DNA from 2 places in the Paenibacillus amylolyticus genome. Region 1 is predicted to be linked to the other one. Evidence: predicted binding sites of a transcription regulator. Region 1 holds the regulator's gene; the other holds the start of a gene.

Region 1 (4,600 bases):
GGTTTAACCCCAGTCTCTTTCGCTGCGATTAGACAAGTCTCATGAAAAGCTTCTCGAACACTACGGTCATCCCATAATAAAGTATCATCTAGGTCGAACAAAATCGCTTTTAACGCCATTCCGATCATCTACCCCTTTATGCAATAATTACTTTTCGACGGTTTCCACGGTGATCTGGTGTGCTTTTGCAAACTTCAGCAAACGTTCTGCAATCGCATCTGTATCGTAACGGTTCAATAACTTGGTGAACACCCATCTTTTCCCGCGACTGTTATGTTCGATAACAACTGTACCTGGTTCAATTCTGAATTTGACGATATCGTCAACCCCAATTGAACGTTCACGATTACCCTTCGTCGTTATAATCCGATTACTGCTAATCTTGATGTATGGACGTCGAAGCATGAAGATGACTGCCAAAAATACGTAAAGCAGCATGGTCACCCAGTCCCAAGTTGTCATTGGAGCTTGCACAAGGAACGTGCTCATAAACAGATACAAAAAGGCGAGACCAATCAAAAATATAGGGAACAAAAGACTGCGTCCCTTAAAGACTTCTTCACCTGGTGTACCTGTGATTGGTTGACCACTTTTTTTGCGTTGCTGATTTAACTGCTTGGAATTTTTCTTAACCGTTCTCTCGAACGAACGCGACATGAGAATCCCCCTTATGTGTCTTTGTATCGGCTTACATAATTGCAAACCTACATTTCCCCCTATAAATTGTACACTCAAAATACCAGGAAGAAACCTAAATATCATAATGATATCATTAGGTTTCGTTAGTGTTTGAGTTTGCCTTGGTGGCCTTTGTCATTCTCATCATCAACAATCTCAATGGTATCCAGTTGTTGTCTGAAATTGCTGCGAATATTACTCAAATAAATCTCTCTTAGCTCGGCACGTTCAGCAAGCTCTTCCTCCGACAATCCAGTGGACTTTTGCTTACGAGCCAATTCGTTAATGCGTGCTACCAGACTATCTATATCCAAGCTTGTCCCCTCCAAAAATACAAAGTCATATTAACTTTGCCATTATAAAGGCTGCTTGTCAAGCTGACACGCGCTAACACTCATTGATGTGCATTTTATTCTGCAAATTGCGGTAGAGCTAGTACTTGTCCCACTTGGATGGAAGTTGTATGAAGTTGATTCACTTTCTTAATTGCTTCTATATATATACGTGTATCCATATTCGTCGGTTTATGTTCCAAAGAAATACTCCATAATGTTTCCCCTTGTGAAACAGCTATCTTTCCTCCAGGCAGAACAGCATTCTCATTGCCGGCAAATACAGTTAAAACGGTGCTGCATCCAATAAATATAATCATAGAGGTAATGACTACCTTTAACATCCATGAAGAAATCTTGAAACGCGCTAAAACCTTCTTGTAGTTCCCTATGTTAGACTTCACCAGTTCCGAATTCATTGGTTCATAAATGCTTTGATAAGTAGAATATCTCATTAAATACCCGCCTCCAAACGTTTGTTCCTATCTGTTGGAATCAATATAACACGAACACTTGTTTTGTTCAATAGATTTTTAGAACAATTGTTCGCTTCTTTTTTGAAGGAGAAATATCTTATTTCAAGTCCTTTTACAAAACATTTGCAGTATTATGCTCTGACTTTTGGACAATTTCTGTTCTATAAGCTAAAAAACACTGATTTAATGCTATTTTATTTAGAACTTATGTTTGTACGAACGGAGGTTCTATGTTATAATTTTCCCAAACGTTACTAAAATGGGGTTGATACGGTATGTCGAAGATATCCAGCAGGCAGCAGGCTATTCTGGAGTTTATACGAAATGAAGTCCGGTTGAAGGGGTATCCTCCTTCCGTACGGGAAATTGGTGAAGCGGTTGGACTGGCTTCCAGCTCAACAGTACATGGACATTTGGATCGTTTGGAGAAAAAAGGTTTGATCCGACGCGACCCTACCAAGCCAAGAGCCATTGAGCTTTTGAGCCAAGAAGAATCTGAGCATTCTCATCAATTTGCTCATAGCGTTGCACGTATTCCTGTTGTTGGTAAGGTTACAGCCGGGGTTCCAATCACTGCAACCGAGAACATTGAAGACTACTTCCCTCTTCCTACACATTATGTAGGCGAACAGAAAGTGTTTATGCTTTCGGTAGTCGGAGATAGCATGGTGGAAGCTGGAATCGTTAACGGAGATTACGTTATTGTCCGTCAACAGCAAACTGCTGATAACGGTGATATCGTCGTTGCAATGACTGAAGACGATGAAGCTACAGTGAAAACGTTCTATAAAGAGAAAGATCATATTCGCCTTCAACCGGAGAATGCGACCTTCGAACCTTTACGTTTGAAACATGTTAGTATTCTGGGTAAAGTCATTGGCCTTTTCCGAGATATTCATTAATATTTAACTTGAGTAACAAAACTAGATGTAATGAAATACGAAAGAGGTTATCCTGATCAACAGGACAACCTCTTTTTTTCATGTTTATGTTATTTTAGCGGCTAATTATTCACTGCGTTTCAGAACACTCTTGTGATGCGAGAACACATCAAAGCTCTGTTGTCCGTGATATGAGCCCATACCGCTCTCTCCTACACCACCAAACGGGAGGTAGTGTGAAGTCATATGAGAAAGTGTGTCATTAATACATCCCCCACCGAAGGATACTTGATTCAGAACCTGATCCTGCAGCTGCTCATCCTGTGTGAAGAGATATAGCGCCAATGGTTTTGGCCGGCGAACAATCTCATCTAGCATAGGATTCAGGTCACTGTACGTAAATACAGGAAGAATCGGACCAAAGATCTCTTCTTGCATGACAGCTGATTCCCAGTTCACATCTCCAAGTACAGTCGGCTCAATGAGCAACTGCTCTCGTACAGAACGTCCACCAATCAGCGTTTTGCCATCTGTTAGGAATTTCGACAACCGATCAAAGTTACGCGAGTTAACAATATGCGGGAAATCAGCGTTCTGTAACACATCGTCCCCAAATTTATCTTTGATCTCTGCGCCAATCAGATTGATCAATTCGTCATGAACTTGTTCATGTACAAGCAAATAATCCGGAGCAACGCAAGTTTGGCCTGCATTCAGGAACTTACCACGAACAATACGCTGGGCCACCAGCTTCAGTTCTGCATCGTTATGGACAATAGCAGGACTCTTGCCCCCTAGCTCCAGGGTTACAGGAGTCAAATGCTCCGCAGCTGCCTTCATAACAATGCGACCAACACCTGTGCTTCCTGTGAAGAAAATATAATCAAACTTCTCTTTCAACAATGCTGTACTGGCTTCAACTTCCCCTTCCATAACGGCGATATACTCCTGAGGGAAGATCTCCTGAATCAGATCATATGTCAGACGAGATACCGCTGGTGTTAATTCAGAAGGCTTGATAACTGCACAGTTACCGGCTGCAATTGCTCCAATCAGTGGACCAAAGGCCAGTTGGAAAGGATAGTTCCAAGGTGCAATAATAAGAGCCACTCCGTATGGTTCAGGGTAAATGGTGCTCACCCCATCCGGCATAGCCGAATTGGTTGGGACTTGTTTTGGTACAGCCCATTCCTGCAGGTGTTCTAATGCAAAATCCAGTTCACCCAGAACAATGCGAATCTCGGAACCGTAAGCTTCCGCCTCTGATTTGTTCAAATCTGCCCGAAGTGCATCTTGAATCCGTTGCTGATACTTTTCAATTCCTTTTCTAAGCTGTTGAAGTGAATTAATCCGATACTCAATATTTTTAGTTTGTCCTGTATAAAAAAATGTACGTTGATCTGTCACCAGTTGTTTTGCCTGATCCATATTAACATCTCCAATTAATTATTTAAAATTAAATTGTTTAAAATTTAATTAAAGTATACCTCTTCTATATGAAACTTTCAACATACAAATGAAACATCCATTTGTATGTATTTGAACGATGGTTGGAATTTTAAATGAGTGAATGCTAGTATTCCTTTCTATTTCATGGCTATCAGAATTTCTAAGGAAGTTTGATTTAAATCTTTTGCTTCAGACAGTTTAATATTAATGAAAAGTGAGTTTTGCGATTATCTAAATCGACGAACGAATATGTTTGTTATAAAGGTAAGCCTTGGTCACAGATAAACACAAAAATGTTACGTGGGCAAGTGAAGAAGAATCAGGGGACATGTTTTGGCAATTTGCTTTCAGATGATTTATCCATTCCCGGCCACAACTTCACAACGAGCAGATTTTAATCCAACAACTACATCTGAGAGCTGTCTTCGAAGAAAGGGTTAAATAATATCAAATCAACTTGTACTACTTCTATTAAAAAAAGTCATCTAGTATCTCACTCATCCGCTGCATTTCATGATCGTCCAAATCTGTTTAGATTGGATATACTATTTAATCAGTTGGAGGAATTTTTGGAAGTTACGTTAGTAGATCTGTAGGGGAAGAAATACAAATCACAATGTAATATATATCATAATTTTACATAGAATTATATGGTATTTTTAGAAAGTAAAGTTTTATAATTCATTCAAAAAAATTTAGGAGGTATTTACATGAAAAAGAAACTAGCCACAATTGGAGCGCTCACTGCTATAGTAGCAAGTATTGCTGTTCCAGCATCACTTGC
Region 2 (4,600 bases), 1.4 Mb from region 1:
GCCTCTTTCTTCGCGTTCTCCACGATTTGTACGGCAGCTTGTTCCGCACTAGAGATTTTAGCCTCTGCAAGAGATTTGCGAATAAAATATCCTACTCCGAACCCAATGAATAGCGCGGCTGCAACGAGAGCGATCGTGATTGCAATTTCCATACTGTTCACCTCCTCGTTGGTTCCTCCAAGGCATTCCTTGGGTCAATTTGCAGTTTTCAAACCTTACATATGTTTGGGAATAACGAATACTCACGGCGATCCCCCGCCGATTTTCATTTCACATGTACATGTTTCCACGTACTATTCACTGTTTCCAGCGAACCCATAATTAAGAATGGTATAAATCTTAAGAAACCGAAACCGCTTTTTTGGAAGGAAAAAGGGTTGTCCATTTCTTACAGACTCATGTCCATTTTAGTATTTGACGAAAGAAATTGTCAAGAGAATGCAGTATAGAGACTCTAGTCTGCTAATCCCATAACAACGCTTCGTCATCTTCAGGGTCCCCAGCCTCATCTTCTTCAATTAAACAATTCACGACCTTGCGCACCATATCCATTGAAAAACCACGTCTCATTAGGAAGGGAAGCGTTTTATTTTTCTTCTCTTTGACGTCCCCTTTGACCTGATTCCATTTTTTGCGTCCGGCACTCAAAGCAGTCTCAAATTCCGCATCTGTACTTATCCCTTCTAGTGCCTCAACAATGAGATCATTGGCAATGCCCTTTTGACGCAGCTCTTGCCTTATCCACAGTTTTCCCTTCCGCTTGCCCTCCATACGCTGTCTTGTCCATTCCTTCGCAAATAGATCGTCATCCACCAGGTTCTCCCGCTCAAGCCGATCCAGCGCCTCTTCAATCAAAGGTGCAGCAAACTCCTTCTGACGAAGTTTCTGACTTAATTCATGGCGCGTACGTGGCTTATGCTCCAAAAAACGCAGAGACTGTGCATACGTCCGCTGTCGCTCGTCAGCTAGAATGATATCTTCCAGATCCTTCTTCATAAACGTATTACCTTGAGTCATCCTGTATTTAATCATCACATCTTCAAGAACCGTAATGGAGTGGATGCCAAAAGTGATTCGATAACGAGCTTGCCTGCTCTTCGTTCGTTCTACACGTGTAATAATAAGTTCTTCGTTGTCCGGAAATTGGGATAGGCCATCCTGTTCTGCTTCTTCATATAAATCCTCGTCATGTTGATCCATTCTGGTCTCCCCTTTCATAACATTTTCATTCTGACTACGCCAAACACACCTTCAGATAAGACGAAGAACACCAATAATACAAAAGACCGGGAACTCTACCCGGCCTTTACTCCACAGTTAGCGTGCTAACAGCCCCTGTCCATTGGGACAGGGGCTGTTAGACAGCACGAGTACTCCCACTACAATCCATTATCCAGATTGATCCAAGCTCAATCAGATAAGTTTACGGAGTCCAGTGGGGAACACCCTCAGGGTCCTCCCTACAAGGGAGGTTTTGAGAGATTACTCGTTGATTTCAAACAGTTCTTGTTCTTCTGCTGCTTCTTTTTGTTGCTCTTCACTAGTTGGCGCAGGAACTGCAGTAACCAAGTTACTGGCTACACGAATTTTTTGTTCAATGATGTCAGCAATATCTTTATGCTCTTTCATGAACTGCTTTGCGTTCTCACGGCCTTGTCCTAAACGCTCGCCTTCGTAGGAGTACCAAGCACCACTTTTATTAACGATGTCCAGCTCTGTACCAATGTCAATGATACTGCCTTCTCTCGAGATACCCTCGCCATACATGATATCCACTTCCGCTTGTTTAAACGGAGGTGCCACTTTGTTTTTCACAACTTTAATACGAGTACGGTTACCAATCATGTCATTGCCTGATTTGATACTCTCAATACGACGCACATCCAGACGTACTGTGGAATAAAACTTCAGAGCACGACCACCAGGTGTTGTTTCCGGGTTACCAAACATAACGCCGACTTTCTCACGAAGCTGGTTAATGAAGATTGCGATTGTTTTGGATTTGCTGATTGCACCAGACAGTTTACGCAGCGCCTGAGACATCAAACGCGCTTGCAAACCAACGTGTGAATCGCCCATTTCGCCTTCAATCTCTGCTTTTGGAACCAATGCGGCTACAGAGTCAATAACGACGATATCTACTGCACCACTGCGTACAAGAGCTTCTGCAATTTCCAGCCCTTGCTCACCCGTATCTGGCTGAGACAGAAGCAATTCATCAATATTAACACCAAGTTTGCTTGCATACTGTGGGTCAAGAGCATGCTCGGCATCGATAAATGCAGCTTGTCCACCCGCTCTTTGTACTTCAGCGATAGCATGCAATGCTACGGTTGTTTTACCAGAGGATTCAGGTCCATATATTTCAACAATACGGCCTTTAGGCAAGCCGCCTGTTCCTAATGCAATATCCAAAGCCAAGGAACCACTGGGAATAATTTCCACATTCATATGAGTGGACTCACCCAGTTTCATGATGGATCCTTTACCAAATTGCTTCTCTATTTGACGGAGCGCCATATCAAGCGCGGCACGACGGTCTGACAATAAGCTCACACCCTTTACTGTTTATAAGATAATGATACCTTGTTTTAACACGTTTGCCAAGCTTTTTTTCGAACATACATTCGTTTTTTTTGTAAAGGCCGAGGCGCCTCTTCCTCAAGGAAACTTTCCATTAAACAGAAAAAAGAACCGTAAACAAGGCTGTAAAGCCTAATTCTACGGTTCTTCCGTCTTCCTTAATTATACTTGCTTGGAACTGTAAATGCAATCGAAGCTATTAACTAATCAATCCATCGCCACAAGTTTTTGCCATAAGCGATAGAGAATCGCTTTGGCTGAACGAATGCGAACCGTCTCGCGATTACCATTAATACGCAGCTCATGAATTTCCGTCTCTTTTCCACGTTCAGCAAGAGCGATGAAGACAAGTCCGGGTGGTTTGCGTTCCGAATATCCCGGTCCAGCTACACCGGTAACAGCCAAGCCAAAATCAGCATCGCCAATCATGCGGATCTGCTCAGCAAGCACTTTTGCAACCTCTGGACTTACCGCCCCAGGTGCATCTTCACCTTCCAGATAATCATGAGGCACATTCAGCAACTTTTCTTTAATTTCATTGGAGTAACAAACAATTCCACCTTTGAGCATTGACGCACTTCCGGGTACAGAGGTCAGACTTTGCATGACAAGCCCTCCTGTACAGCTCTCAGCAGCGCTGAGCGTCAGCCCCATGTCAGACATCATAGTTACAATCGTGTACTCTATAGGCACATCCTCGTTCGCGTAGAGATGTTCTGTCAAACGCTCCCGAATCTGAACTTCCATCGCATCCAGCTTCAGCTTCGCCTCTCCCTCACTCTCAGCCTTTGTGGAGACACGTACCGTAACTTCGCCTTCGCTCGCGTAAGGAGCAATCGTAGGGTCTGTCTGCGCGTCAATCAGATCCAGAAGTCGATCTTCCAGAGCAGATTCACCAATACCTGCGAATTTGAGCATTCGGGAATAGATCGGCATCTCTTCTGTGAGTACATGCTGGAACAGCCAAGGTTTGACTTCCTGTTCAAACATTGGAATCAACTCTTTAGGTGGTCCAGGCATCACAACATAATATTTGTCATTGTCAGAAATCGCATTTCCTGCCGCGAGGCCCGTTTCATTGGCCAGAGGTGTTCCGCCATCAATAACGATCGCCTGACGTCGGTTATTCTCTGTCATATCCACATTACGATCTCTGAAAAAGCTCTCAATTTTGTCCATTGCCATTCGATCTGTATGCAGCTTCCGGTTAAGAACAGCTGCGAGCGCATCCTTGGTCAGATCATCTTGTGTAGGTCCGATGCCACCGGAAAATAAAATAACGTCTGCACGGCTCTGCGCAATGCGAATAGCTTCACTAAGTCGGTTCAGGTTATCCCCAACCACCGTTTGGAAATATACATCGATCCCCATCGCAGCCAATTCACGGGATAGGTATCTGGCATTGGTATTGACGATTTGTCCAAGCAGTAGCTCTGTGCCAACTGCAATGATTTCTGCCTTCATTGAGCATCCTCCTGTACACGTGGTGAGTGATCAAAGGGCAATAGGATAATTTCCTATTGCCCCTGACCCAATGCTTCCTTCATGATTACCCATTTAAGAACAAACCATTATGCTTTTGTTAAATGAAGCAAATTTTTGTTTTTGATAAAGTAATCGATACCCGACCAGATGGTAATAAGCGCTGCTGCCCATACCGCGATAATATCGACGTGAATACCCGTGTATGAAAACGGGAAATTGTTCAACAGCAACAGCACAATCGCCACAATCTGCACTACAGTCTTCAGCTTGCCCCAAGCACTAGCGGCAACAACCGAACCATCCAGCAATGCAATTTGACGCAAGCCGGTAACTGCGAATTCACGACTAATAATCACAACTGCAATCCAGGAATCCAGCTTGCCCATCTCCACAAGCGAGATCAAAACTGCAGTAACCAGCAACTTGTCTGCGAGTGGATCGAGCAGTTTCCCCAGATTGGTAACCATGTTATTTTTCCGCGCAAGGTATCCGTCAATTCCATCTGTGCTTGCGGCGATGATAAAAATAACAG

Evidence for each region. Region 1 encodes LexA, which represses DNA repair genes until DNA is damaged. Its sites were predicted from a motif close to CGAACATATGTTCG; they were not measured.
Region 2: the regulator LexA is predicted to act here: its motif matches at 2,617-2,630, upstream of recA (recombinase RecA).

The regions. Positions count from the first base shown of each region.
Region 1 covers NZ_CP145892.1:4,016,920-4,021,519, forward strand. Annotated here, with positions in the region: gene V6668_RS17825 (HAD family hydrolase) at 1-119, opposite strand, end outside; gene V6668_RS17830 (hypothetical protein) at 148-657, opposite strand; gene V6668_RS17835 (DUF896 domain-containing protein) at 783-992, opposite strand; gene V6668_RS17840 (LysM peptidoglycan-binding domain-containing protein) at 1,088-1,465, opposite strand; gene lexA (transcriptional repressor LexA) at 1,762-2,388, shown strand; gene V6668_RS17850 (aldehyde dehydrogenase) at 2,494-3,795, opposite strand; gene V6668_RS17855 (hypothetical protein) at 4,527-4,600, shown strand, end outside.
Region 2 covers NZ_CP145892.1:2,600,541-2,605,140, reverse strand. Annotated here, with positions in the region: gene rny (ribonuclease Y) at 1-152, opposite strand, end outside; gene V6668_RS11790 (regulatory protein RecX) at 463-1,200, opposite strand; gene recA (recombinase RecA) at 1,483-2,547, opposite strand; gene V6668_RS11780 (competence/damage-inducible protein A) at 2,791-4,047, opposite strand; gene pgsA (CDP-diacylglycerol--glycerol-3-phosphate 3-phosphatidyltransferase) at 4,155-4,600, opposite strand, start outside.